Regions from separate parts of the Streptomyces sp. Ag109_G2-15 genome, predicted to be linked through region 3. Evidence: riboswitches for the same ligand, from Rfam matches in the RefSeq annotation. Region 3 holds a riboswitch; each other region holds the start of a gene.

What was found. A riboswitch is a leader RNA that binds a small molecule or an ion and turns the genes downstream of it on or off. The one in region 3 is predicted to bind cyclic di-AMP.
Positions count from the first base shown of each region.
Region 1: it holds a riboswitch for cyclic di-AMP, as region 3 does, so the genes downstream of both, CRP49_RS02625 (M23 family metallopeptidase) here and CRP49_RS09440 (transglycosylase SLT domain-containing protein) in region 3, are expected to answer to the same signal.
Region 2: it holds a riboswitch for cyclic di-AMP, as region 3 does, so the genes downstream of both, CRP49_RS17460 (transglycosylase family protein) here and CRP49_RS09440 (transglycosylase SLT domain-containing protein) in region 3, are expected to answer to the same signal.

Region 1 is NZ_OCNI01000001.1:639,936-649,531, forward strand. It holds gene CRP49_RS02605 (bifunctional GNAT family N-acetyltransferase/acetate--CoA ligase family protein) at 1-789, opposite strand, end outside; gene CRP49_RS02615 (HPr family phosphocarrier protein) at 968-1,249, shown strand; gene CRP49_RS02620 (GntR family transcriptional regulator) at 1,432-2,127, opposite strand; partial or broken gene CRP49_RS02625 (M23 family metallopeptidase) at 2,325-3,079, opposite strand; cyclic di-AMP (ydaO/yuaA leader) riboswitch at 3,092-3,254, opposite strand; gene CRP49_RS02630 (pitrilysin family protein) at 3,487-4,875, opposite strand; gene CRP49_RS02635 (pitrilysin family protein) at 4,872-6,266, opposite strand; gene CRP49_RS02640 (DNA topoisomerase (ATP-hydrolyzing) subunit A) at 6,529-8,988, shown strand; gene CRP49_RS02645 (GTP-binding protein) at 8,985-9,596, opposite strand, start outside.
Region 2 is NZ_OCNI01000001.1:3,885,980-3,895,575, forward strand. It holds gene CRP49_RS17445 (hypothetical protein) at 1-157, shown strand, start outside; gene CRP49_RS17450 (cytochrome P450) at 154-1,422, shown strand; gene CRP49_RS17455 (transglycosylase family protein) at 1,592-2,632, shown strand; cyclic di-AMP (ydaO/yuaA leader) riboswitch at 2,815-2,983, shown strand; gene CRP49_RS17460 (transglycosylase family protein) at 2,988-3,677, shown strand; gene eno (phosphopyruvate hydratase) at 4,058-5,344, shown strand; gene CRP49_RS17470 (septum formation initiator family protein) at 5,446-5,922, shown strand; gene CRP49_RS17475 (DUF501 domain-containing protein) at 5,969-6,574, shown strand; gene CRP49_RS17480 (Ppx/GppA phosphatase family protein) at 6,571-7,512, shown strand; gene CRP49_RS17485 (NAD(P)/FAD-dependent oxidoreductase) at 7,957-9,333, shown strand.
Region 3 is NZ_OCNI01000001.1:2,170,952-2,180,547, forward strand. It holds gene CRP49_RS09430 (outer membrane lipoprotein carrier protein LolA) at 1-1,071, opposite strand, end outside; gene CRP49_RS09435 (polyprenyl synthetase family protein) at 1,319-2,329, opposite strand; cyclic di-AMP (ydaO/yuaA leader) riboswitch at 2,828-3,041, shown strand; gene CRP49_RS09440 (transglycosylase SLT domain-containing protein) at 3,047-3,535, shown strand; gene CRP49_RS09445 (HAD family hydrolase) at 3,570-4,382, opposite strand; gene CRP49_RS09455 (FAD-dependent oxidoreductase) at 4,894-6,096, opposite strand; gene CRP49_RS09460 (ATP-grasp domain-containing protein) at 6,141-7,391, opposite strand; gene fahA (fumarylacetoacetase) at 7,687-8,904, shown strand; gene CRP49_RS09470 (hypothetical protein) at 9,013-9,596, shown strand, end outside.

The DNA of each region.
Region 1 (9,596 bases), 1.5 Mb from region 3:
CCCGTCGACCTCCTTGAGGTCCTCGGGGAAGGCCTTGTTCACGGCGTACAGGCGGCCGGGATGGCCGGCGTCCCGGATGTTGCCGAGGACGCTGCGGCCCACCCCGCCGGGCGCGCGGCCGACGCCGACGACCGCGACGGAGCCGGGTGCCAGCAGCCGCCGTACCGAGTGTGCCTCGGCGCGCTGCTCCCGCGCGCGCTGCACGGCGAGGGAGCGGTCGGTGGGTTCGAGGTCGAACTCCAGGCGTACGACGCCGTCCTCGAAGCTGCGCTTCTGGGTGTACCCGGCGTCCGTGAACACCTTGATCATCTTGCTGTTGGCGGGCAGCACCTCGGCGGCGAAGCGGCGGATGCCGCGCTCGCGAGCGACGGCCGCGATGTGCTCCAGGAGGGCCGAGGCGACCCCGCGGCCCTGGTGGGCGTCCTGCACCAGGAAGGCGACCTCGGCCTCGTCGGCGGGCGCGGACGCGGGCAGACCGTCGGCACCGATGCGGTCATAGCGTACGGTGGCGATGAACTCGCCGCCGATGGTGGCCGCGAGTCCCACCCGGTCCACAAAGTCGTGGTGCGTGAAGCGGTGGACGTCCTTGGCGGAGAGTCGCGGGTACGGCGCGAAGAAGCGGTAGTACTTCGACTCGTCCGAGACCTGCTCGTAGAAGCTGACCAGGCGGTCGGCGTCATCAACGGTGATGGGCCGGATGCGCGCGGTACCCCCGTCGCGCAGCACCACGTCCGCCTCCCAGTGGGCGGGGTACTCGTGCCGGTCCTGCCGGTCCGCCGGGCTCTGCATGGGCCCCAGAGTACGGCTCGCGTCCGACAACGGCGCGAGGCAGTCTGTGGAGGACGGAAGTCGGACCGAGGCCGCGGTCCGATGTCACACCGGAGCAGGACGAACACCCCGCTCCGGACTCGCTTCACGATATGGGAAACTGGTCTAGACAACCCTGAACACTGAAGGGCAGCAACACATGGCTGAGCGCCGCGTCAACGTCGGCTGGGCCGAGGGCCTCCACGCCCGCCCCGCTTCCATCTTCGTCCGGGCCGCCACGGCCGCAGGTGTCCCGGTGACGATCGCCAAGGCTGACGGCAACCCCGTCAACGCGGCCTCCATGCTGGCTGTCCTGGGTCTGGGCGCCCAGGGCGGCGAGGAGATCGTCCTCGCCTCCGACGCCGAGGGCGCCGAAGTCGCCCTGGACCGTCTGGCCAAGCTGGTCTCCGAGGGTCTGGAAGAGCTTCCCGAGACCGTCTGAGGTGCGCCAGGAAGCCGCGTCGCCCTTTCCGGGTGGCGCGGCTTCCGCGTTTTCGCACCCGGTTCGAGGAATTCACCACGGGCACACGAAAGGCACGCGACCGTGAATTCGCGGCGCGCCGGAAAAAGGGCAGCGGAAATACCGGTCCGCTGAATATCCCCTCTTTGTATACGGCGCCCGTGTTAATGCCGCAGGCTCGACATGTTTACGGCATGTTGCGAGTTCCTCACACGCTCGGAGCGGTCCCCACCCGAGGTGAACCGCAACCGGTGCGCGCCCGTCGAGCGCTCGGTGTGCAGCGCCGTGATCGCCCGCGCGCGCTCACTGTCGCCGCGGGCCACCGCGTCCACGATCGCGCCGTGCTCCGCCCAGGAGTCCACCGGGCTCGGCGGTGCCTCCACCGTGTACATCCAGGCGATCTTGTGCCGCAGCTGGGTCAGCATCGACGTCAGCGAGGCGCTGCCGGCGGCCTGCGCCAGTGTCTCGTGGAACCAGCCGCCCAGCGAGCGCAGATCCTCGCTGTTGCCCCGCCTGGCCCGCTCCTGGCCCAGCCGGACCAGACCGCGCAGCACCTTCAGATGGGCCTCGGTGCGCCGCTGGGCGGCCCGGGAGGCGCCGAGCGGCTCCAGCAGCGTGCGCATCTCCAGCAGGTCGGCGGCCTCCTGCTCGGTCGGCTCGGCCACGCACGCGCCCGCGTGCCGCCGGGTCACCACGAAGCCCTCCGCCTCCAGGGTGCGCAGGGCCTCACGGACGGGGACGCGCGAGACGCCGTAGCGACGGGCCAGTACTTCCTCGGTGAGGCGGCTGCCGCGCTCGTAGACACCCGCGACGATGTCGTCCCGGATCGCCGTGCACACCGAGTGCGCCGGAATACGCATGACCGACCTCCGCCTTAATCCCCGTGAAACGTCGACGTGGACGTGTGTTCCGTGACTCTATTGCAATGAGCCGGAATTTCCGACGGCAGGCCGGAATCCAGGGATATTTTTTGGACAGCAGATGCGGCAGGCGCTGCGAAAAACGACGAAAGCCCCGGCTCGTGAGCCGGGGCTTCGGGATGTCGTGCGCCGGAGCGTCAGACGTTCACGCCGTGCTGGCGGAGGTAGGCGATCGGGTCGACGTCCGAGCCGTACTCGGGGGTCGTACGGGCCTCGAAGTGCAGGTGCGGTCCGGTGACGTTGCCCGTCGCGCCGGACAGGGCGATCTGCTGGCCGGGAGGACCTTCTGGCCCACGGTGACGCCGATCGACGACAGGTGGCCGTACTGGGTGTACATGCCGTCGGCCATCCGGATCACGATCTGGTTGCCGTACGCGCCGCCCCAGCCGGTGGAGACGACCGTGCCGGAGCCGACCGCGTGGACGGACGTCCCGCTGGCCGCGTGGAAGTCGATGCCGGTGTGGGAGCCGGAGGACCACAGGGAGCTGCTGGCCCGGTAGCCGGTGGAGACGTACGAGTGCGCGATCGGGGCGACGAAGGCGTTCAGGCGCTTGCGCTCGGCCTCACGCGCGGCGCGGGCCTGGGCCTCGCGCTCCTTCTTCGCCTCCTCGGCCGCCGCCTTGGCCGCGGCCTCCTCGGCCGCCTTCTGCCGCGCGGCCTCCTGCTGGGCCTCGGCCTGCGCGTCGATCTGCTCGGCGACCTTGTCGCTCACGGTGATGACCGGGGTGAGACCGGTGTCCTCGACGGAGTTGTCCGCGGCGAGCGCCGGGGTGGCCGCCAGGGTGCCGATGACGCCGGTGGTGGTGAGGGCCGCGACACCGGCCGCCTGAGCGGTGGTGCGCTTGACCCGACCGGGCTTGCGGTGCTTCCCGGTGGCGCACATGAACGCCATGAAGTGGCTGGTCCTTTCCTTCCCTCTCGCCTACCGGGTTAGCTGACGGGTTCGGAGCAGGAAGGTCTCCTACGGACCCCCTCGCTCGCGCGCGGGCGTCCGATTCACCCCAGGGACTGCGTGGGTCCCCGGCTCCCCTGGCTCGCGCCGTACGGGGACTCGGCGATGACTGTCCGGTGCCGCGGGCGCGGCGCACTGCCTGACGAACAGCCCGGAAGACGCTAAAGGGCCCGACTTTCGATCCCCAAACGGATCCGGGCTTTTGTAGCGCATCCCACAGGTCAGACAGGCAACCTCCGCCCCAATTCGGACATCTGGGGAAGGTGCTCCAGCGTCGCGCACAGCAAAGGGCCCTGACGACCCGTCGGCCGTCAGGGCCCCCACGCGCGCGTGGCGCCGCCGGACCGCTACTCGGCGGCCACGACGGTGACTTCGCCGATGCCGAGCGCCTCGACCGGCGCCTTGATCTCGGCCGCGTCACCGACGAGGACGGTCACCAGGCGGTCCACCGGGAAGGCGTTGATGACCGCCGCGGTGGCCTCCACGGTGCCGGTGCCGGCGAGCTGCTGATACAGCGTCGCCTGGAAGTCGTCGGGCAGGTGCTGCTCGACCTGGTCCGCCAGCGTGCCCGCGACGGCCGCCGCGGTCTCGTACTTCAGCGGCGCCACACCGACCAGGTTCTGCACGGCGACGTCCCGCTCGGCGTCGGTCAGCCCCTCCGCCGCGAGCGTGCGCAGCACCGTCCACAGGTCCTGCAGCGCGGGGCCGGTGTTGGGGGTGTCCACGGAGCCACTGATGGCGAGCATCGCGGCGCCGGTGTCGTCCGGCGCGGAGCGCAGGACCTGTCCGAAGGCGCGCACGCCGTAGGTGTAGCCCTTCTCCTCGCGCAGGACGCGGTCCAGGCGCGAGGTGAGGGTGCCGCCGAGGCAGTAGGTGCCGAGCACCTGGGCGGGCCACACGCGGTCGTGCCGGTCGGGTCCGATCCGGCCGATGAGCAGCTGCGTCTGAACGGCACCCGGCCGGTCGACGATGACCACCCGGCCGGTGTCGTCGGCCGTCACCGGCGGCACGGGACGCGGCGCGCCCGCGGTGCCCGTCCAGGCACCCAGGGTGTCGGCGAGCAGCGCATCCAGGTCGGTGCCGGTGAGGTCGCCGACCACCACCGCGGTGGCCGTGGCGGGCCGCACATGGCGGTCGTAGAAGGCGCGTACGCCCGCCGCGTCGATCTTCTCGACCGTCTCCTCGGTGCCCTGGCGCGGGCGCGACATGCGCGAGGTCGCCGGGAACAGCTCCTTGGAGAGTTCCTTGGCGGCACGGCGGGCGGGGTTGGCCAGCTCGTGCGGGATCTCGTCCAGGCGGTTGCGGACCAGCCGCTCGACCTCGCTCTCGGCGAAGGCGGGCGCGCGCAGGGCGTCGGCGAGCAGGCCGAGGCCCTTGGCCAGGCGGGAGGCCGGGACCTCCAGGCTGAGGCGGACGCCGGGGTGGTCGGCGTGCGCGTCGAGCGTGGCGCCGGCCCGCTCCAGCTCGGCGGCGAACTCCTCGGCGGAGTGCTTGTCGGTGCCCTCGGAGAAGGCCCGCGCCATGATCGTGCCGACGCCGTCCAGGCCGGCCGGCTCGGCGTCCAGAGGCGCGTCCAGCAGTACCTCGACGGCGACGACCTGCTGGCCGGGGCGGTGGCAGCGCAGCACGGTCAGGCCGTTGTCCAGCGTGCCGCGCTCGGGGGCCGGGAACGCCCAGGGCTTGGCCTCGCCCGGCTGCGGCTGGGGGTGGAAGTCCATCGTGGCGAGCTCGGTCACTTGGCCGTCTCCTCGTTGTCGTTACCGGCCTCTACGGTCGCTTCCTGCTCCGGGTCCTCGGGTACGTCGGCGTCCTGGACCGTCTCCGGGTGCTTCGGCTCGTAGACGAGGACCGCGCGGTTGTCGGGGCGCAGGCGGGCCTTGGCGACCTCCTGGACCTCCTCGGGGGTCACCTCCAGGACGCGCTGGACGGCGGTGAGGGCGAGCTGCGGGTCGCCGAACAGGACCGCGAACCGGCACAGTTCGTCGGCGCGGCCGGCGACCGTGCCGAGCCGGTCCAGCCATTCGCGCTCCAACTGGGCCTGGGCGCGCTCCATCTCCTCGGCGGTGGGGCCCTCCTCGGCGAACCGGGCCAGCTCCTCGTCGATCGCGGACTCGATCACCGGCACCTCGACGTCACCGGAGGCCTTCACGTCCAGCCAGCCGAGCGAGGGTGCGCCGGCCAGGCGCAGCAGGCCGAAGCCGGCCGCCACGGCCGTACGGTCGCGGCGCACGAGCCGGTTGTACAGGCGGGAGGACTCGCCGCCGCCGAGGACGGTCAGGGCGAGGTCGGCCGCGTCCGCCTCGCGGGAGCCGTCCTGCGGGAGCCGGTAGGCGGCCATCAGGGCGCGCGCCGGGACCTCCTCCTCGACGACCTCGCGCAGCTGCTCGCCGATGATCTTGGGCAGGGAGCCGTCGCGGGGCTCGGGCTTGCCGTCGTGGGAGGCGATCGACCCGAAGTACTTCTCGACCCAGGCGAGGGTCTGCACGGGGTCGATGTCGCCGACCACGGAGAGCACCGCGTTGTTGGGCGCGTAGTAGGTGCGGAAGAACTGGCGCGCGTCCTCCAGGGTGGCCGCGTCCAGGTCCGCCATCGAGCCGATCGGCGTGTGGTGGTACGGGTGGCCCTCCGGGTAGGCGAGGGCGGTCAGCTTCTCGAAGGCGGTGCCGTACGGCACGTTGTCGTAGCGCTGGCGGCGCTCGTTCTTGACGACGTCCCGCTGGTTCTCCATGGACTCGTCGTCCAGGGCGGCGAGCAGGGAGCCCATGCGGTCGGCCTCCAGCCAGAGGGCGAGCTCCAGCTGGTGGGCGGGCATGGTCTCGAAGTAGTTGGTGCGCTCGAAGCTGGTGGTGCCGTTCAGCGAGCCGCCGGCGCCCTGCACCAGTTCGAAGTGGCCGTTGCCCTTGACCTGCCCCGACCCCTGGAACATCAGGTGCTCGAAGAGGTGAGCCAGGCCGGTACGTCCCTTGACTTCGTGTCGGGAGCCGACGTCGTACCAGAGGCACACCGCCGCCACCGGGGTCAGGTGGTCCTCGGAGAGCACCACGCGCAGACCGTTGGCCAGGTGGTGCTCGGTCGCTGCCAGGCCCCCGGAGCCTGCCTCGGCTGTGGTCGTGTGACCCATGGGCATGTACGTCCCTTCGCGAGCGGAGGCGGTCGTCGAAACCGCTGTTTTCCTGCCGGTCCTGCCACTGTATGCAAAGCGTGCGGGGCCTCGGCGAAGTTCCCGCCGGACGTACGCCCAGAGCGGATCGCGTAGCCTGCGCCGGACCCGGCTCCGCGGGTGCGGGAATCCCGCTGGGACCGGGTCGTGGCACGGGTTGTCAGTGCCTCGGTCCACAATGGTCCGCGTCAGATCCATCAAACGCTTCAGTAGCAAGGAGCCGGCAGCGATGGCCCGCCGCAGCACGAAGACCCCGCCGCCCGACGATTCGTACGAGGAGAAGATCCTCGACATCGACGTCGTGGACGAGATGCGTGGCTCCTACCTTGAGTACGCGTACTCGGTCATCTACTCGCGCGCCCTGCCGGACGCCCGTGACGGCCTCAAGCCGGTGCACCGCCGGATCGTCTACCAGATGAACGAGATGGGCCTGCGCCGTGACCGCGGCTACGTGAAGTGCGCCCGGGTCGTCGGCGAGGTCATGGGCAAGCTGCACCCGCACGGCGACGCGTCGATCTACGACGCCCTGGTGCGCATGGCCCAGCCGTTCTCGATGCGCCTCCCGCTGGTCGACGGCCACGGCAACTTCGGCTCGCTGGGCAACGACGACCCGCCGGCCGCCATGCGGTACACCGAGTGCCGGATGGCCGAGGCGACGAGCCTGATGACCGAGTCGATCGACGAGGACACGGTCGACTTCACGCCCAACTACGACGGTCAGGAACAGGAGCCGGTGGCACTGCCCGCCGCCTTCCCGAACCTGCTGGTCAACGGCTCCTCGGGCATCGCGGTCGGCATGGCGACGAACATGCCGCCGCACAACCTGCGCGAGGTCATCGCGGCCGCCCGCCACCTGATCAGGTACCCGAACGCGGACCTGGACGCGCTGATGCGGCACGTCCCGGGCCCCGACCTGCCCACCGGCGGCCGGGTCGTCGGCCTGGACGGCATCCGGGACGCGTACGCGACGGGCCGCGGCACCTTCAAGATGCGCGCGACGGTCTCGATCGAGACCGTGACCGCCCGCCGCAAGGGCCTGATCGTCACCGAACTGCCGTTCACGGTCGGTCCGGAGAAGGTGATCGCCAAGATCAAGGACCTGGTCAACGCGAAGAAGGTCCAGGGCATCGCCGACGTCAAGGACCTCACCGACCGCGAGCACGGCCTGCGCCTGGTCATCGAGATCAAGAACGGCTTCGTGCCGGAGGCGATCCTGGAGCAGCTGTACAAGCTGACCCCGATGGAGGAGTCCTTCGGCATCAACAACGTGGCCCTGGTGGACGGTCAGCCGCTCACCCTGGGCCTGAAGGAGCTGCTGGAGGTCTACCTCGACCACCGCTTCGACGTCGTGCGGCGCCGCAGCGAGTACCGCCGCGGCAGGCGCCGTGACCGGCTGCACCTGGTCGAGGGCCTGCTGACCGCGCTGATCGACATCGACGAGGTCATCCGGCTGATCCGGGCCAGCGAGAACTCCGCGCAGGCCAAGGAGCGCCTGATGGAGCGCTTCTCGCTGAGCGAGATCCAGACGCAGTACATCCTCGACACGCCGCTGCGCCGGCTCACCAAGTACGACCGCATCGAGCTGGAGGCGGAGAAGGAGAAGCTCACCGCGGAGATCGCGGAGCTGACCCGGATCCTGGACTCGGACGCGGAGCTGCGCAAGCTGGTCTCGGCCGAACTGGCCGACGTGGCCAAGAAGTTCGGCACCGACCGGCGTACGGTCCTGCTGGAGTCGGCGGGTGCCCCGGTGGCCGCCGTGCCGCTCCAGGTCGCCGACGACCCGTGCCGGGTGCTGATGTCCTCCACGGGCCTGCTGGCCCGTACGGCGGACAACGAGCCGTTCTCGGAGGACACCGACGCGCGGCGCGCCAAGCATGACGTGATCGTCTCGGCGGTCCCGGCAACCACGCGGGGCGAGGTCGGCGCGGTGACCTCGGCGGGCCGTCTGCTGCGGATCAACGTGGTCGACCTGCCGCAGCTGCCCGGGACGGCGACTGCGCCGAACCTCGCCGGAGGGGCGCCGCTCGCGGAGTTCGTCTCCCTGGAGGACGACGAGACGGTGGTCTGCCTGATGACGCTGGACGAGTCGTCACCGGGTCTGGCGCTGGGCACCGAGCAGGGTGTCGTCAAGCGTGTGGTGCCCGACTACCCGTCCAACAAGGACGAGTTGGAGGTCATCACGCTCAAGGAGGGCGACCGGATCGTCGGCGCGGTGGAGCTGCGCACCGGCGAGGAGGACCTGGTGTTCATCACGGACGACGCGCAGCTGCTGCGCTTCCAGGCCTCCATCGTCCGTCCGCAGGGCCGCCCGGCCGGCGGTATGGCGGGCATCAAGCTCACCGAGGGCGCCAAGGTCATCTCGTTCACGGCGGTCGACCCGGCTGCCGACGCGGTGGTCTTCACGGTGGCGGGCTCGCGGGGCACGCTGGACGACTCCGTGCAGACGACGGCCAAGCTGACCCCGTTCGACCAGTACCCGCGCAAGGGCCGGGCCACCGGCGGCGTGCGCTGCCAGCGGTTCCTGAAGGGCGAGGACTGCCTGTCGCTGGGCTGGGCGGGCCCCGTCCCGGCCCGGGCGGCGCAGAAGAACGGCACCCCGGCCGAGCTGCCGGAGCTGGACCCGCGCCGGGACGGCTCGGGCACGTCGCTGGCGAAGACGGTGTCGGTGGTCGCGGGGCCGGTGTTCTAGACCGGGTACGCCGCCGCGTCGGGCTCCTCCTCGGAGCCCTGTACGTACCGCAGGACGCCCCACATGCCGTGCTCGTCGGCGTGTGGGGCGTCGTCGCTCCTACACCCCTCCAGTTCCTTGCCGAGCGCGTCCGCCTCGATGCCGGAGCCGATCAGCACGAGCTGGGTGAGGCGGGCGTCGGCGGGCGGCCACGGTTCGGGGTAGAAGCGCAGGAACGGGCCGACGGCATGGACGGCGTAGCGGTTGACGGTGTCGTACGGCCCGAAGTCCACGTATCCCTTGATTCGGTACAGCCCCTCCGGTCGGCTGTCCAGGAACCGGATCAGCCGACGGGGCTCCATCGGTACGTCGGAGGTGAAGGACAGGCTGTCGTAGCCCGTGTGCAGGTGGCCGTGGTGGTCGTCGTCGGGTTCGTGCAGGTCGTGCAGGTCGGGCAGGTCGTCGAAGGACAGCTGCCCGATGCGCTCCTCGCTCGGCCTGCAGTCGAAGAGGAACTCCGGGTCGACGCGTGCGTAGGTGGCGGGGACGACGGCGGCCCGGTCGGTCAGCGAGCGGACCAGGTGAAGGACGCGGTCGGCGTCGGGCGCCCGGTCTAGCTTGTTGACCAC
Region 2 (9,596 bases), 1.7 Mb from region 3:
TAGCGCCGGGGCGGTTCGGGTCCTCGGCCCCGTCCTCCTCACCCAAGCCGAACACTGGCTCGCCATGGCCGCCGCAAACGGCTCCGAACGCGCGGCCGTCCAGCTCGCATCCCTCCGCAAGGCCTTCCCGACGAATCCGGATACCGTCAAAGAGTGACCGACCAGCCGACCACCAGCACCACCCCCGACCTCTTCACCTGGGAGTTCGCCACCAACCCCTACCCCGCTTACGCCTGGCTCCGCGAGCACGCGCCCGTCCACAGGACCACGCTCCCCAGCGGCGTGGAAGCCTGGCTGGTCACCCGCTACCAGGACGCCAAACAGGCCCTCGCCGACCAGCGCCTCTCCAAGAACCCGGAGCATCACGACGAGCCCGCGCACGCCAAGGGCAAGACCGGCATTCCGGGCGAGCGCAAGGCCGAGTTGATGACGCACCTGCTGAACATCGACCCGCCGGACCACACCCGTCTGCGCCGGCTGGTCAGCAAGGCGTTCACGCCCCGCCGGGTCGCCGAGTTCGCGCCCCGGGTGCAGGAGCTGACCGACCACCTCATCGACCGGTTCGCGAAGCAGGGCTCGGCCGATCTCATCCACGAGTTCGCCTTCCCGCTCCCCATCTACGCCATCTGCGACCTGCTCGGCGTCCCGCGCGAGGACCAGGACGACTTCCGGGACTGGGCGGGGATGATGATCCGGCACGGGGGTGGGCCGCGGGGCGGGGTCGCCCGGTCGGTGAAGAAGATGCGCGGGTATCTCGCGGAGCTGATCCACCGCAAGCGCGAGGCGCTGCCCGCCGAGCCGGCACCCGGCGAGGATCTGATCTCCGGCCTCATCCGCGCCTCGGACCACGGTGAGCACCTCACCGAGAACGAGGCCGCCGCGATGGCCTTCATCCTGTTGTTCGCCGGGTTCGAGACCACCGTGAACCTGATCGGCAACGGCACCTACGCCCTGCTCACCCACCCCGAGGAGCGCCACCGCCTGCAGCGCTCCCTGGCCGCCGGGGAAAGGGACCTGCTGGAGACCGGAGTCGAGGAACTCCTGCGCTACGACGGCCCGGTGGAGCTGGCCACCTGGCGGTTCGCCACCCGGCCGCTCACCATCGGCGGGCAGGACATCGCCGCCGGGGACCCGGTGCTGGTCGTACTCGCCGCCGCCGACCGGGATCCGGAACGGTTCGCCGACCCGGACGTCCTGGACCTGTCCCGCAGGGACAACCAGCACCTCGGCTACGGCCACGGCATCCACTACTGCCTCGGCGCCCCGCTCGCCCGTCTGGAGGGCCAGACCGCGCTGGCCACCCTCCTCACCCGCCTCCCCGACCTGCGGCTCGCGGCGGATCCGGCCGAGCTGCGCTGGCGCGGCGGGCTCATCATGCGCGGCCTGCGCACCCTCCCCGTGGAGTTCACGCCCGCCCGGTGAGCACAGCCCGTACAACGGAACATGACAGACGTTCAACTCTGTGATCTTCACGTGATCTGCGCGGCATTAACTTGTGACAAGTGATCGTCTGCCTATACGTTCACCCATCAGCGTGGCCCCCGAGTTCCACCGGCCGCGCCGGTCCTGCTGTCGCACGAAAGGCTTCCGCATGCTCACCGGGAACGGTCGTCACCGTCGCCCCCGTCAGGCTCCGGCCCTCCTCGTCGCGGCCGGCGTGACCGGCTCCGCCATCGCCATCCCGCTGCTCGGCGCGGCGAGCGCCAACGCGGCCGACGGCACCACGTGGGACAAGGTGGCCGAGTGCGAGAGCGGTGGCTCCTGGAGCGCCGACACCGGTAACGGTTACTACGGCGGCCTGCAGATATCCCAGGGCGACTGGGCCAAGTACGGCGGCACGAAGTACGCCTCCAGCGCCGACGAGGCCAGCCGTTCGCAGCAGATCGCCGTCGCCGAGAAGATCCTCGCCGACCAGGGCACCACCCCCTGGGCCACCTGCGCCCTGCTGGCCGGCATGACCTCGGACTCCGGCTCCGTGGACGTCGACACGGGCGTCTCGGGCTCCGGTTCGTCCGACTCCGGCTCCGGCTCGGCACACTCCGGCGACTCCTCCGCGTCCACGGACCCGTCCAACTCCACCGATACGTCCGACACGTCTGACTCGTCCGGCCTGCCGGATTCGTCTTCCTCGTCCGACTCCTCCTCGGATGCGACGGCCAAGCCGTCCCCGAGCGCGAGCAAGGACGCCGACGCCAAGGGCGACGAGAAGGGTGCGGACACCCCCAAGTCCGACAAATCCGCATCGCCCGGCACCGGGAGTGCGCAGGGGAGCGAGTCCGCCACTACGGATCCCGCGACGGATGAGTCGGACAATTCGTGGCAGACCGACAGCTCTTCGAGCCTGGTCGACACCGGCGCCCTCAGTGGTGGCGGACGCCACCGCGGTGGCAGTGCGGACGAAAGCGTGACAAACGGTCAGAACGGCACCGCGTCCGGCCGTCACGCCAGCCGCGACGCGAGCACCTACACCGTCCGCGAGGGCGACACCCTCGCCTCCATCGCCGACTCCCTTGACGTCGACGGCGGATGGCATGCGCTCTACGCCGAGAACAAGAAGGCCATCGGGGCCGACCCGAACCACATCAGTGCCGGTCAGACCCTCGAAGTCGGTATCGAAACGGGCGATAAGTAGCGGGAGTTGACGCCCCACTTCACGCTTAATGTCCGTTTTGGCGAAAGTGTGGGATGAGTCTCAGAAGCCCTGATCGTCTTTGAAATTCCGCCGATCGCCTGTCTACGGTCAAGGCCGCTCGTCACCACGAGCCCCGGCTTCCGCAACGCCGAGTCCTGCCAGCGGTTGCCCGGGAACAGTCGTCGCGTCAAGCGCCGTAGGCAGGAGCGGGGGACCCAAGGTAAGCGCCGGGACCGGCAGTTGATGCCGGCACCGGCTTGGGGTGAAGCCGCGTCCCGAAAGGGCCGCGGCCGGGCAACTCAACCGGCCCGAACCCGACAGCTCACCTCGCAGGCGTCGGTGAGGGGATCGATCCATGCTGTTCTCCGGCAAGGGCAAGCACCGTCGTCCGTCCAAGGCCACCCGTGTCATCGCACTCGCCGGTGTCACCGGCGCCGCCGTCGCCGCCCCGCTGATGGCGGCCGGCAACGCCTCCGCCGCCACCGCCTCCGAGTGGGACGCGGTCGCCCAGTGCGAGTCCGGCGGCAACTGGTCCATCAACACCGGGAACGGCTACTACGGCGGTCTCCAGTTCTCCGCCTCCACCTGGGCCGCCTACGGCGGCACGGCCTACGCCGCCCGCGCCGACCTGGCCGGCAAGCAGCAGCAGATCACCGTCGCCGAGAAGGTCCTCGCCTCCCAGGGCAAGGGCGCCTGGCCGGTCTGCGGCACGGGCCTGTCGAGCACCCCGTACAGCGGCACCGCGGCGGCTCCGTCGACGAGCAGCTCCTCGAAGAGCACCACGACGGCCACCCGCTCCACCGACCAGCAGGCCGCCTCCCGCTCCGCCGAGCGCCCGGCCGCGAGCCAGACCGTCACCACCCCGACCGGCAAGAAGGTCAAGAAGGGCGACGGCGAGTACAAGGTCGTCAAGGGCGACACCCTCAGCACGATCGCCGAGCAGCACAAGGTCAAGGGCGGCTGGCAGAAGCTGTTCCAGCTGAACAAGGACATCGTCGAGGACGCGAACCTCATCTACCCGGGCCAGCAGCTGCACCTGAAGTGACACCTGGTCCCCACCAGAACCACAGCGCCCTCACAAGGCCGGCCCCCACACTGAAGGCCTCGTGAGGGACTTTCCCCCCGTCCCCACGGGCTCCCCGCCCCGGCGCGTGTTCCCCCGTACGCGCCGGGGCGGGGTTGTTTGTACCCACCCCGCCCTGTGCGGCCGCCCCGCTCCCTGCCGGGCCCCGCCCCGGTGTTCCCTCCGTTTCCCCACTCTTCAGCCGGGCCTCACCCATGAGCCCCTTTGTTCCGAACGTGAACAATAGGTACCGTCTCCCTGTCCACGGGACGGTCGGTCGGTGGCCGACGCCCCCGGGACGGTTAGGCTCTAGTCGCAAGGCACACCAGCCGCGCACAACCAGCGTCACATCCACGAAGGAGATGCTCGTGCCGTCCATCGACGTCGTCGTAGCCCGGGAAATCCTGGACTCCCGAGGCAACCCCACGGTCGAGGTCGAGGTCGGCCTCGACGACGGCAGCACGGGTCGTGCCGCCGTCCCGTCCGGCGCCTCCACCGGTGCCTTCGAGGCCATCGAGCTGCGCGACGGTGACCCGAACCGCTACCAGGGCAAGGGTGTCGAGAAGGCCGTCCTCGCCGTCATCGAGCAGATCGGCCCGGAGCTGGTCGGCTACGACGCCACCGAGCAGCGCCTGATCGACCAGGCCATGTTCGACCTGGACGCCACCGACAACAAGGGCTCCCTCGGCGCCAACGCCATCCTCGGCGTCTCCCTCGCCGTCGCCCACGCCGCCTCCGAGGCCAGCGACCTCCCCCTCTTCCGCTACCTGGGCGGCCCGAACGCGCACCTGCTGCCGGTGCCGATGATGAACATCCTGAACGGCGGCTCGCACGCCGACTCCAACGTGGACATCCAGGAGTTCATGATCGCCCCGATCGGCGCGGAGTCCTTCTCCGAGGCCCTGCGCTGGGGCACCGAGGTCTACCACACCCTCAAGAAGGTGCTGAAGGGCCGCGGCCTGTCCACCGGCCTCGGCGACGAGGGCGGCTTCGCCCCGAACCTCGGCTCCAACCGCGAGGCCCTCGACCTCATCCTCGAGGCCATCAAGGAAGCCGGTTACGCCCCCGGTTCGCAGATCGCCCTCGCGCTCGACGTCGCCGCCTCCGAGTTCTACAAGGACGGCAAGTACCTCTTCGAGGGCAAGGAGCGCTCCGCCGCCGAGATGACGGAGTACTACGAGGAGCTGGTCGCGGCCTACCCGCTCGTCTCCATCGAGGACCCGCTGTTCGAGGACGACTGGGCCGGCTGGAAGGTCATCACCGACAAGCTCGGCGACAAGGTCCAGCTGGTCGGCGACGACCTGTTCGTCACCAACCCGGAGCGCCTGGCCCGCGGCATCGAGGAGGGCACCGCCAACGCCCTGCTCGTCAAGGTCAACCAGATCGGTTCGCTGACCGAGACCCTGGACGCCGTCGAGCTGGCCCAGCGCAACGGCTTCAAGTGCATGATGTCCCACCGCTCCGGCGAGACCGAGGACGTCACCATCGCCGACCTGGCCGTCGCCACCAACTGCGGCCAGATCAAGACCGGCGCCCCGGCCCGCTCCGAGCGCGTCGCCAAGTACAACCAGCTGCTGCGCATCGAGGAGATCCTCGACGACGCCGCGGTGTACGCCGGCCGCAGCGCGTTCCCGCGCTTCAAGGGCTGACGGCATCTCGGCTAAGCCTCAGCCAGTCGTACGTACGTCCCCGTACTCGGTCCCGTACCGTGTGCGGGGACGTACGCGCGTGTGAACGGGAGGCGGGGAACATGGCCGTGAAGGACCGGGACCGGTTCTCCACCGCGACCAGGCTCAAGCTGCTCGGCGAGCAGACGGCGGCCCGCGTCTACCGCTCCCAGACCAAGCGGCAGGCCCGCCGCTCCCGCCTCACCGGCCGCGCCGCGCTGCTGGCGCTCGTGCTGTGCTCGCTGATCGTCGCGCTCGCCTACCCGATGCGGCAGTACGTCTCCCAGCGCGCCGAGATCGCCGACCAGCAGCGGCAGCAGGAGCAGGCCCGCAAGCGCGTCGAACAGCTGCGTGACCTCAAGGCGCGCTGGCAGGACGACGCCTATGCCGAGCAGCAGATCCGGCGCAGGCTGCACTATGTGATGCCCGGGGAGACCGGGTACGTCGTGATCGACCCGGGCGCGGCCAAGCAGTCCCGCGCCGAGCTCGGGGCCGCCCACCGGCCCTGGTACGCGAACGTCTGGGACGGCGTCGACAAGTCCGACGCCTCCGACCAGTAACCGGCCCCCGGCCGGTAACCGACAGAAAGCCACCCTGAAAGCAGTCATGGAAACGCCTCCGCCGCCCACTCCGCGCACCGAGCCCACCGACGCGGACGTAGAGGCCTTCAAGCAGCAGCTCGGGCGCCCGCCGCGGGGCCTCAGGGCCATCGCGCACCGCTGCCCCTGCGGTCAGCCGGACGTCGTGGAGACGGCACCCCGCCTGCCCGACGGCACGCCCTTCCCGACGACGTACTACCTGACGTGCCCGCGCGCCGCCTCGGCGATCGGCACGCTGGAGGCGAACGGCGTCATGAAGGAGATGACGGAGCGGCTGCAGAGCGACCCGGAGCTGGCCGCCGCCTACCGGGCCGCGCACGAGGACTACATCCGGCGCCGGGACGAGATCGAGGTCCTGGCGGGCTTCCCGAGCGCGGGCGGCATGCCGGACCGGGTGAAGTGCCTGCACGTCCTCGTCGCCCACTCGCTGGCCGCCGGCCCGGGTGTGAACCCGCTCGGCGACGAGGCGATCGCCATGCTGCCGGAGTGGTGGAGCAAGGGGCCGTGCGTGACGCTGCCCGGGCCGCCGTCCGGTGAGGGGTGGCAGGTGGAGACGACGGAGGACGGGTCGGGGTGGTTCGCCGCCAAGCCCGTCGAGGAGGACGACCAGTGACCCGTGTGGCCGCCATCGACTGCGGTACGAACTCCATCCGTCTGCTGGTCGCGGACGCGAATCCCGAGACGGGTGAACTCGTCGACCTGGACCGCCGGATGACCATCGTGCGGCTCGGCCAGGGCGTCGACCGCACCGGCCGGCTCGCCCCCGAGGCCCTGGAGCGGACCTTCGCCGCCTGCCGCGAATACGCCGGGATCATCAAGGAGTACGGCGCCGAGAAGCTCCGCTTCGTCGCCACCTCCGCCTCCCGGGACGCGGAGAACCGGGACGACTTCGTGCGGGGCGTCCTCGACATCCTCGGTGTCGAGCCCGAGGTCATCACCGGTGACCAGGAGGCCGAGTTCTCCTTCACCGGTGCCACGAAGGAGCTGAAGGGCCGGGACGACCTCACCAAGCCCTACCTGGTGGTGGACATCGGCGGCGGCTCCACCGAGTTCGTCGTCGGCGACGACCATGTGCGGGCCGCGCGGTCCGTGGACGTCGGCTGCGTACGGATGACGGAGCGGCACCTGGTGCACGACGGCAAGGTGAGCGACCCGCCCACCGAGGAGCAGATCGCCGGCATACGGGCCGACATCGAGGCCGCCCTGGACCTCGCCGAGGAGACGGTCCCGCTGCGCGAGGCGCACACCCTGGTCGGTCTGGCCGGCTCGGTCACCACCGTGTCCGCGATCGCCCAGGACCTGCCCGCGTACGACTCCGCGCGCATCCACCACTCCCGCATCTCCCACGACCGCGTCCGGGAGATCACCGAGTGGCTGCTGCGCTCCACGCACGCCGAGCGCGCGGCGATCCCGTCCATGCACCCGGGCCGGGTCGACGTCATCGGCGCGGGCGCCCTGGTGCTGCTCGCGATCATGGAGCGGATCGGGGCCGAGGAGGTCGTCGTCAGCGAGCACGACATCCTCGACGGCATCGCGTGGTCGGTGGCGTAACTCTCTTTTGTTACCGACTAGTAGTCATCGGCTGAGCAGGTCGGATAACGTCTGAGCGGGACTGAGGGGCCCTCAAGGGCCCCTCGGTGACGGTCGATCGGAAAACTTCGTGAAGTTCTTCACAAGGAATTCCGCCTTGCGGAACCCGGAAAAGGGGCCGGTTGGCCCTTCCGGGGGTGCCTGAGCCGTTTGAACATGTTCAGATGGTGGGTGCGGGAGGGGCCCGGAAGGGGGTGCCGCAGGGGTGTTGCGAGGTGCTCACCACCACCCCGGCCGCCCAGAGGGGCAGCTCACGCGGCCTTGACAACGGGTCAGACCGCCCAGGGGTTCCCGCTCGGCGCCATGACCTGCGTCACGCGGGTCGCGGAGTTTAGCACAGGGCCTGTCAGACCTTGTGAAGGGGCGCACGAGCACCCCTCCTGGGGCGGGTGGATACTCGATGCCATGAGCACCACGGAGCGTCCCAGGATCCTCGTAGTAGGCGGTGGGTACGTAGGCCTGTACGCAGCTCGGCGCATTCTCAAGAAGATGCGCTACGGAGAGGCGACCGTCACGGTCGTCGACCCCCGGTCGTACATGACCTACCAGCCCTTCCTCCCCGAAGCCGCCGCCGGCAGCATCTCCCCTCGGCACGTCGTCGTCCCGCTGCGACGCGTGCTGCCGAAGGCGGAGGTCCTCACCGGCCGGGTCACCACCATCGACCAGGACCGCAAGGTCGCCACGATCGCCCCGCTGGTGGGCGAGGCGTACGAGCTGCCCTTCGACTACCTGGTCATCGCGATGGGCGCGGTCTCCCGCACCTTCCCGATCCCCGGCCTCGCCGAGCAGGGCATAGGCATGAAGGGCATCGAGGAGTCCATCGGCCTGCGCAACCACGTCCTCGAGCAGCTGGACAAGGCCGACTCCACGACCGACGAGGAGATCCGCCGCAAGGCGCTCACCTTCGTCTTCATCGGCGGTGGCTTCGCGGGTGCGGAGACCATCGGCGAGGTCGAGGACATGGCCCGGGACGCGGCCAAGTACTACAAGAACGTGTCCCGTGAGGACATGCGCTTCGTTCTCGTCGACGCCGCGGACAAGATCCTTCCCGAGGTCGGCCCCAAGCTCGGCCAGTACGGCAAGGAGCACCTGGAGAGCCGGGGCGTGGAGATCTACCTCTCCACCTCCATGGACTCCTGCGTCGACGGCCACGTGGTGCTGAAGAACGGCCTCGAGGTCGACTCCAACACGATCGTCTGGACCGCCGGCGTCAAGCCGAACCCGGCCCTCGCCCGCTTCGGCCTGCCCCTCGGCCCCCGCGGCCACGTCGACTGCGAGCCGACCCTCCAGGTCAAGGGCACGGACTACATCTGGGCCGCCGGTGACAACGCACAGGTCCCGGACCTCGTCGGCCGCAAGGCGGGCAACGAGAACGCCTGGTGCCCGCCGAACGCCCAGCACGCGCTGCGTCAGGCGCGCACCCTCGGCGACAACGTGATCTCCGGTATGCGGGGCTTCCCGCAGAAGGAGTACGAGCACGCCAACAAGGGTGCGGTGGCCGGTCTCGGCCTGCACAAGGGTGTGGCGATGATCGTCATGGGCAAGGTGAAGATCAAGCTCAAGGGCCGCCTCGCCTGGTACATGCACCGTGGCTACCACGGTCTGGCGATGCCGACCTGGAACCGCAAGATCCGCGTCTTCGCCGACTGGACCCTCGCCGTGTTCCTCAAGCGTGAGGTCGTCTCCCTCGGCGCCATGGAGAACCCCCGCGAGGAGTTCTACGAGGCCGCCAAGCCGGCGCCGGTCGCCGCCAAGACCGAGGAGAAGGCCAAGGCCTCCTGACCTCAGGTCACCTGGATCAGCCCGAAGGGGCCGCCCGCCATCCGTGGTGCGGGCGGCCCCTTCGCCGTGTGCGCGGGCCGTCCAGGGCGGCCGGTTCCGCCATCAGACAGGTGATCTCTGCGGGCGGCGCCACGGCACCCCGAGCGCGGGTGGTACACGAGCCAGGTGAGCACGCAACCGCCGCCCGGCCCTCCAGCCGGGCCGCCGCCCGGCCCGCCGCCCGGCCCTCCAGGCGGCCCGCCGCACGGCCCTCTCCACGGGAT
Region 3 (9,596 bases):
CCCGGAGACGTGGTCGCCGAGCGAGCCGAGGAAGCCGCTGAAGGCGCCGCCCTCGGAGCCGGACGGCAGGCCGCCCTTGGCGCCGGTGTCGAAGGTGGCGATGGACGTCCAGCCCTTGCCGAGCACATTGGCCCCTTCCAGGCCCTGGGCGAAGTCCTCACCGGACTTCGGGGCGTGCTCGCGCGCCCGGGACCCGTCCTTCTCCTCGGTGACCTTCGCGCCCTTGGGCGGGGTGAAGTCGAAGGTGGAGGCGGCCGGCTTGGCGAAGGAGACCTGGGTGAAGCCCGCGTCGAGCACGGCGGCGCCGCCGCTCTTCGGAGTGAGCGTGAACTTGAGCGGCATGCCGGTCTTCGCGTCCACGGCGATGCTGATGGCGCCGACCGTGGTACCGGACTGCTTGGGCTTGATCAGCAGTTTGTAGGCGTCGCGTCCGGCGACCTGGGCGGTGCCGTCTACGGTCACGGACGTGGTGTCGTCGACCGACTTCAGGGCCTCGTCGGCGAAGTCCTTGGGCGTGGCCGGCGGCTCGGCCCGGTGCTTCTTGCCGGAGTCGGCGGCGGTGCCGTGGAAGACCTCGTTGCTCTTGCTGTCGTAGCCCCAGACGTTCTTGCCGTCGTGGATGAGGCTGTACTCGGCGCCGCTCTCCAGCAACGACAGCTTCTGCCGGTCCGGGCCGTCGGTCGCCACGCGCAGGGTGTGCGTGCCGGAGACCAGCTCGGTGAGCTTGGACGTCGGGTCGGCGGAGGAGCCGTCGCCGCCCTGGGCCGCCCCGGACGCCAGGCTGCTCTCCAGGCCGCCGAGGTCCGGCAGGCCGAGGTCGGTGCTGACCTTCACCGTGCCGGACAGCTGCTGCACGTCCGACTTGGCGATCTTCTCGATGAGCTGCTGTGCGCTGATCTTCGGCAGATCGGGGGAACCGGAATCGGCGAGCGCCGGGACCAGCCCGATCGTGGCCGCCGCCACCCCCACCACCGCGACCGGGACCACGTACCGGGCGGCCTTGCGGCGTCCGGAGTGCAGGTCCTCGTCCTGCCCGGCGCCCGTTGCCTCGTCGGATTCGTACGGTGCCATCTGTGCCTTACCTCCGTCGTCGGCGGCGGCTGTCCCCACACTGGTCCACCTGAGCCGCCATTCTCACCCGAATCGGTGAGGAGTGGTGATTTCCGTGGTTTCCATCTGACCAAATCGGCCGTGAGGAAGCGTCAGACCACGGAGCCAACTCCGTGTACGCCTGGGGTATGACACGCGAGGGCGGCGCCTCCCCCGACCCGTAGGGGTCGTGCGGGTGACACCGCCCTCGAGGCAGGTGTGCGGGCGACTAGCCGGCCCGGTGCACCACCGCGTCGCACAGCTCGAGCAGCGCCGCCTTGGCGTCGCACTCCGGCAGCGGGGCCAGCGCCGCCCGCGCCTCCTCCGCGTACCGGACGGTGTCCCGGCGGGCCTGCTCCAGCGCGGGGTGCGCGCGCAGCGCGGTCAGCGCCTCGGCGTGTCGGGCGTCGTCGCTGAGGTCGGTGTCCAGCAGCTCGCACAGCGCGACGTCCTCGGCCAGACCGAGGCGGGCGGCCCGCTCGCGCAGCCGGAGCACGGGCAGCGTCGGGATGCCCTCGCGCAGGTCGGTCCCGGGGGTCTTCCCGGACTCGTGCGAGTCGGAGGCGATGTCCAGGACGTCGTCCGCGAGCTGGAAGGCGACCCCGAGCCGTTCGCCGTACTGGGTGAGCACGTCGACGACCGTCTCGTCGGCGCCGGACATCATCGCGCCGAACCGGCACGACACGGCCACCAGGGAGCCCGTCTTGCCGCCGAGCACGTCCAGGTAGTGGTCGACCGGGTCGCGGCCGTCCGAGGGGCCCGCGGTCTCCAGGATCTGCCCGGTGACCAGCCGCTCGAACGCGAGGGCCTGCACCCGGACCGCCTCGGGGCCGAGGTCGGCGAGGATCTGGGAGGCGCGGGCGAAGAGGAAGTCGCCGGTGAGGACCGCGACCGAGTTGCCCCAGCGGGTGTTGGCGCTGTCCACACCACGCCGCACGGACGCCTCGTCCATGACGTCGTCGTGGTACAGCGTGGCCAGGTGGGTCAGCTCCACGACGACGGCCGACGGCACGACGCCCGGCGCGTACGGGTCGCCGAACTGCGCCGCGAGCATCACGAGCAGCGGCCTGAACCGCTTCCCACCGGCCCGTACGAGGTGCTGCGCGGCCTCCGTGATGAACGGGACCTCGCTCTTGGTGGCTTCGAGCAAGCCTTCCTCGACAGCCGCCAATCCGGCCTGGACATCGGCTTCCAGAGCCTGGTCCCGCACGCTCAGCCCGAACGGCCCGACGACGGTCACGAGGGGTCTCCTGTCTGCTGGTGTCTGCTGGCGATTACACGGTTTGTCGATAGGTCGTTGCCATCACTCAAGTCAGCGTATCCGGTCCTGTTTCGATCACCGATAGCGCCCACCGGTCCAGCCCGGGCGGTATCGGATCACGGCCGGTATGTTTTTGATCATCTGATAAGTGTGGGTACACAATGACTTAACAGGATCTCGCCCGATTTGTCGCGAACCGCACGGCGGGCGGAGTACTCCTTTTGCACCACGCCCGGCGAATCTCCCGAATCCCCCATGTCTGATTTGGTACTCTTTGCCATTTCGTGAATTGGGTCACGCGGGCCGCGAATCGGCCAATCGGCGCCACCCCCGTTCTCCCCTTGCCCCATCGGCCAGTTGAGCGTTGGCAACCGCAAAGGATCAAGTACCCCATTCGGAACAGATCAAGGTCAACTGCCTCTTTGGGTGAATCCAGTACTTGTTCCTGACATGTGCGGTCGCATAGCTTCCGGGCCAGTCAGACGAACGCCGAATCCTGCCGCGTCTGACACCACCCATCGACGAACTCATTCGTACGGCAGGAGCGGGGGACCCAGGTAAGCCGCCGGACCGGACGACACATGTCGCGCCGGGACGGCTAGGGGTGAAGTCGTGCCTCCCCCCAGAGGTACGGCCGGGCACCTCCCCGCCCGAACCCGACAGCTCACCTCGCAGGCGACGGAGAGGAACGTCCCCATGCTTGCTGCCGCTCAGCCCCGCCGCACCCGCACCAACCGCCTCGTCCGCAAGCTCGCCGTCATCGGCACCGGCGCCGCCGTGCTCGCCCTCCCGCTCATCGGCGCGGCCAGCGCCTCCGCGGCCACGCCCACGGCCGCCACGCCGTCCACCACGCTCGCCGGGTACCCGAACACCCTCGACGGCTGGATCCGCGAGTCGCTCGCGATCATGGCCCAGAAGGGCATCCCGGGGACGTACAACGGCATCTACCGCAACGTCATCCGCGAGTCTTCGGGCAACCCGGCGGCCATCAACCTCTGGGACTCCAACGCGGCCAAGGGCATCCCGTCCAAGGGCCTCCTCCAGGTCATCGACCCGACGTTCAACGCGTACCACGTGGCCGGAACGTCCTACGACATCTACGACCCGGTCGCGAACATCACGGCCGCCTGCAACTACGCGGCCGCGCGCTACGGGTCGATCGACAACGTCTTCGGCGCCTACTGACCGGCGCCGGCGGCAGGCCCTACTGATATCCCGGTCAGTCGGTCGGGAACAGTCTTTCGAGGACGACGGCGATGCCGTCGTCCTCGTTCGACGTGGTGATCTCATCTGCGACGGCCTTGAGTTCGGGGTGGGCGTTGGCCATGGCGACACCGCGCGCGGCCCAGTCGAACATGGGGATGTCGTTGGGCATGTCGCCGAACGCGAGGGCCCGGTCGGCGGCGATCCCCAGGTGCTCGGCGGCCAGCGCCAGCCCCGTCGCCTTGGTGATGCCGCACGGCTGCAGCTCCACGGTCCCCGGCCCCGACATCGTGACCGTCGCAAGCGAGCCCACCACCGAGCGCGCGATCGCGGCCAACTCGTCGTCGGACAGCGCGTGGTGGCGCAGCAGCACCTTGCTGATGGGCTCGCACCACAGATCGTCGCGCCGCCCGACCCGCACCGCGGGCAGGGTCGGGTGCGGCATCAGATACCCCGGCTCGATCAGGGTGAGCCCGTCGACGCCGTCCTGGTCGACGGCCGCGTAGACCTGCCCCACCTCGGCCTCGATCTTGCCGAGCGCGGTCTCGGCCAGTTCCCGGTCCAGCCGGACCGACCACAGCAGACGGTCGGCGCCGGCGTCGTAGACCTGCGCGCCCTGCCCGCACACCGCGAGCCCCGTGCTGCCGAGGCCCTCCAGGAGCGGCCGTACCCGGGGGGCCGGGCGGCCCGTCACCACCAGGTGCCGGGCGCCGGCCCGCGCCGCCCGCTCGAGTGCGGCGCGCGACCGGTCGGAGACGGTGTCGTCGTCGCGCAGCAACGTCCCGTCCAGGTCGGTGGCGATCAGTGAATATGCGGGGGGTGCGGCCATGATCAGAGAATACGGACAGCGCGCCCCGCCGACTCACCCTGATGTTCCTGGACTTGTGTGCTCCTCAGCCCCAAGTGGTGCCTACGGACTCCCTGATGGTGGTGTTCACGCGGTTGAACATGTTGGTGCGCGAGATGCTGAGGAGCAGTGCGGAGAGCTGCTTCCCGTCGAAGTGGTCGGCCACCGTCCCGCAGCGCGTCCGGCACGGACTCCTCGGAGCGGTCGGCGAGCCTCGTCATGCGCTCGGCGTCGCCGCAGAAGGGCGCGTCACGCCAGGTGCCGACGGCGGCGATCCGCTCCTCTCTCGCGCCCGCCTTGCGCAGATTCACCGTGTGGGTGTGCGCACGGGCGCTGGATTTTTCGGCGCGTCCGCTGCTGTGGGAGCACTCCGCGCGTGTGTGCGTGGGGCCGGCCCGCCGGCTGCATGCACACACGCGCGGCCGCCGACCCGTCCGAGGAGTTCCTTCAGGCAGGGGGGCAGCCGAGGAGGCGCAAGGAGCGTCCGGGCAGCTCAGCCGTGTGCCGCCGCCAGGTGCCTGGCCAGGCGCGGCGAGGCGAACTCCGTGCCGCAGACGAAGCGCATCACCGGGCCGTACGAGGACGCCGCCGGAAGGCCGGTGAAGTACAGGCCGGGGACGGAGGAGACGTACCCGGGTCCGAGCCTGGGCGTGCCCCGGCTCACCGCCAGCCGGGTGCGCAGTTCATGGCCGAGGAAGTCCATCGCGGCGATGTTCACGCGGTAGCCGGTGGCCGCGATGACGTGGTCGGCCAGGAGCCGCTCGGTGCGTGCGCCGTGGGTGCTGACGGTGAGGACCGGGCTGCCGTCCGGGGCCTCGGCGCCCACCACCCGCTCGACCTCGTGGACCTGGACCTTGCCCTCGAAGCGGTCGCGCAGCCACCAGGCGCCGAGCGGGCCGAGAACCCGGCGGACCAGGTAGTGGCGGGTCCGGGCGGGCAGGAAGCGGTACGGCTGGGGGTAGTAGCTGAGCGCCCACAGGGACCAGGCACGGCCGAAGGGGGACTCGGGGCGCAGCCTCGGCTGGTCCCAGGGCGGGGCGCCGAAGGCGACCCGGCCGCGGCCGCGCGAGACCACGCGCACCTGGGCGCCGGCCTCGGCCGCGAGGGCGGCCGTCTCCAGCGCGGACTGGCCGGCGCCGACGACGATCAGCTCCTTGCCGGCGAAGCGGGCGAGGTCGTGGTGCTGGGAGCTGTGGGAGACCGGACCCGCGGGCGTCGGACCGTCGGCCGCCTCTGCCGCCAGCTCGGCCGGGAGGTGCGCGAGCCCGGACAGGCCGGTGGCGACCACGACCGCGCGCGCGGTGAACAACTCACCCGAGTCCAGCTTGAGCTCGAACCCGCCGCTCTTGTCGCGGTCCACGGAGACGACCCGGACCTGCTCCAGGTCGGGCAGCAGCCTCTCCTGGAACCACTCCCCGTAGGCGATGAAGGTCTCCACCGGGATGATGTCCTCGTCGGTCACCAGCCGGCGGATGCCTGCGGCGTCGCAGTAGTCGGCGAGGGTGTGGCCGGGCTGCGGGCAGTCGAGGTTGGAGGCGGCGGGGGTCGACTTGAGGAGCATGCCCTCGGGCATGTGGTCGCGCCAGCTGACCATGGGGTCGCCGAAGACGCGGACGGGGATGCCGCGCGCCCGCAGATGGGCGGCGGTGGACAGGCCGTACGGCCCGGCCCCGATGACTGCAACCGGTCGAATCACGAAGTCCCTCCCCAGGACGCGGTACGCCACCTTCGTGGCCTTGCCTACTTCGTGGCGGGAGTGGTGATGCTGCCGCGGCGGTTGGTGCGCCACAGCTGATAGAGGTGCTTCGCGCCCGGGCGCACGAAGCGGGCGAGCATCGTGAGGAACGGCATCGGGTCGTCACCCGCGAGCCAGGCCAGCTCCGTCCCGCTCGCCTTCACCGGCGCGTGCGGCGTCGTATAGCCGCTGCGGCGGTAGGCGAGGAGGGCGGGCAGGTCGATGTTCTCCACGATGAAACGGTGACCGGCGCGCTGTTCCCCCTCCGGTACGGCACGGCCGGTCAGATTCAGGTGCATCGCACGTACGACGTCCACGCCCGACTCGTTCTCGAAGAGCCGGAACTGGGCGCCCATGCGCGGGTTGAAGTCGAGGAGTTTGTACTGTCCGTCGCGCCGGTCGAAGCGCAGGTCGAGGTCGATGATGCCGGTGAAGCCGAGCTGTTTGATGAAACGTGCGGCGAGGTCGGCGAGTTCCGGGTTGTCGACGACGTACGCGTTCGCGGTCATGCCCGCGTGCGGTGGCCAGGAGCGGACCTTGACGCCCGTGAAGAGCGCGAGCGGGTGGGAGTCGGCGTCGAAGCAGGCGTGCACGATCCAGTCCTCGGCCTCCTCCCTCGGCAGGTACTCCTGGAGGATCACTCCGGGTTGCTCGCCCCAGTCCCGGGCGAGGGTGAGCAGGCCCTCGCGGGTGGCGATCCTCGTGGTGCCGTTGACGGCGGGCCGGCTGCGCCGTACGAACGCCTCGCGGTTCTTGGCCACCACCGGGAAGCGGGCCGTGTCGGCGAAGGCGACGATCTCGTCGTACGACTCCGGGAACGCGGCCGACGGGCTCGCGACGCCGTGTTCCACGCACAGCTCGTGCAGGCCCTGCTTGCTGGCCAGCCGGCGCGGCAGCGCCGGATCGACGCGCGGGAAGAGAAAGGGACCGGCCAGGTCGTCCTGGTGCTCGGCGATCAGGACGGCGGCTTCCTCGTCCGTGGGGATCAGGACGGTCGGACGGCCGATCCGGCGGCCGATGCGCAGCAGGCCCTCGACCAGATGGCCCGGCTCCTCGGCGCCGGTCGTCGGCCACACGAACGCCCGTTTGAGATAACGGGAGGCGGCCGCGGGTGTGTAGGGATCCTCCGTGATCGCATACATGGGGACGCCGAGGCGGCCCAGACTGCGGATCGCGCCGACACCGCCGTGGTGCAGCGGATAGTCGCCGAACTTGACGATCAGGCCCGGCACGTCACAGTCCGCCTCGACGGGCATGCTGACGGCGTCTCCGGCCACGGGTCCCCCCACGTGTCCCCCCTACGGACCGGACCCACCCCGTCCGTGTCCCCCAAAGGACGCTAAGCCGGAATTGCCGCCTCCCACAAGGGCTATTCGGACATTGCGAACTCTTTAGACACTGTCCGAGCAACCTTTCGAGCGACCTTTCAAGCAACCTTCCGGGCACCCCTTGGGTGCCCTGCCCAAGACACGCAACTCGGCCGTAACGTGTGCCGCGACCACATGGAACACACCGCCATGCACGGCCCGGATGAGAGCGAGGCAGTACCCCATGCCCCCCTTCGACGTCCCCGAGGGCGACCCCTTCGGTCCGCACAACCTTCCCTATGGCGTGTTCTCGCCCTCCGGCAGCACGGAGCGGAGGGTCGGCGTCCGGCTCGGTGACCACGTCCTCGACGCGGGCGCCGCGGCCGCCGCCCTCGGCTCGCCGTACGTCTCCCTGCTCGCGCAGCCCACCCTCACCCCCCTGCTGGCCGCCGGGCGCACGGCCTGGTCGGACGTGCGGCGCGCGCTGACGGCGTGGGTGACGGTGCCCTCGCACCGGACGGCGATCGAACCGCTGTTCCACCCCCTGTCGTCGGTGACCCTCCATCTGCCCTTCGAGGTCGCGGACTACGTCGACTTCTACGCCTCCGAGAACCACGCCGGGAACGTCGGCCAGATCTTCCGCCCGGACGCCGAGGACTCCCTGACCCCCAACTGGAAGCACCTGCCGATCGGGTACCACGGCCGCTCCGGCACGGTGGTGGTGTCGGGCACGGAGGTCGTACGGCCGTCCGGGCAGCGCAAGGGCCCCGGCGACCCGGCACCGGTCTTCGGCCCCTCGATCCGGCTGGACATCGAGGCCGAGGTCGGCTTCGTGGTGGGCGCGCCCTCCGAGCAGGGCACACCGGTCGCGCTCGGCGACTTCCGGGAGCACGTCTTCGGGCTGTGCCTGCTGAACGACTGGTCGGCGCGGGACATCCAGGCCTGGGAGTACGTCCCGCTCGGCCCGTTCCTCGGCAAGTCCTTCGCGACCTCGGTGTCGGCGTGGATCACCCCACTGGAGGCGCTGGAGCACGCGCGCGTGGCGCCGCCGGAGCGCACGCACCCGCTGCTGCCGTACCTGGACGACTCGGCGCCGGAGATCGAGCCCGGCGGCTACGACCTGCGGATCTCCGTCGCGATCAACGGCCATGTGGTGTCCGAGCCGCCGTTCTCCAGCATGTACTGGACCGCGGCCCAGCAACTCGCCCACATGACGGTGAACGGGGCTTCCCTGCGCACCGGCGACCTGTACGGCTCGGGCACGGTGAGCGGCCCCGCGGAGAACCAGCGCGGCTCGCTGCTGGAGCTGACCTGGAACGGCCGCGACCCGCTCGAACTCCCGGACGGCAAGCGGACGTTCCTGGAGGACGGCGACGTCGTGACGCTGTCGGCGTGGGCTCCGGGGGCGGACGGGGGCCGGGTCGGGCTGGGAGAGGTCAGCGGGCGCGTCGTGTCGGGGTGAGATACCTCTTGTAGCAAGGAGTTGACACAAGTCCCTCGCGGGCAGCATCTTGTACTCACCGCTTGATACAAGCGGTGAGTACAAGTCACGCTGTCACGGGGGACTTCCATGACTGATGTCGACACGACCACAGCAGCCACCGCGTCCCGGGCGCCGGTCGACCGCTGTGCCCGCTGGACGGGGCTGGCAGCGGGCGTGCTCGCGGCGTGGCCGCTGTCCACGCTCGGCCACGGGGAAGGGGTGCTGTACGCCATCCCGGCGTTCGGCCTGTGCGCGGTGGCCGGCGTCCTGGTGGGCGACGCGCTGACCCCGCCGGCCCGGGGTGCCGTCCGCACGGCCGGGCTCGCGCCGCGCCGGGTCCGCGACTACGTACCGCCCCGGATGACCCGGCTGCTGCTCGTCCTCGCAGGCGCGCTGGTGGTGGTGCTGACGGTCGCGGGCGCGGTGGCCTCACCGGACGACCTGGGCCGGGCGGGCCGCTCGCTCACCCTGAGCTGCCACGGCATGACCCAGTCGCACGGCCCCTGGCCGGGGCTGTACTACGGCCTGCCGATGCTGGCCTCCGTCGCTGTCGCCACGATCGCCTGCGGCTGGTCACTACGGCGGATCGCCACCCGGCCCGGCGACGAACAGTCCCGCCGCGACCGCACCCTGGCGATCGTCGCGGCATGGGGGCTCGTCGTCTCGATCTC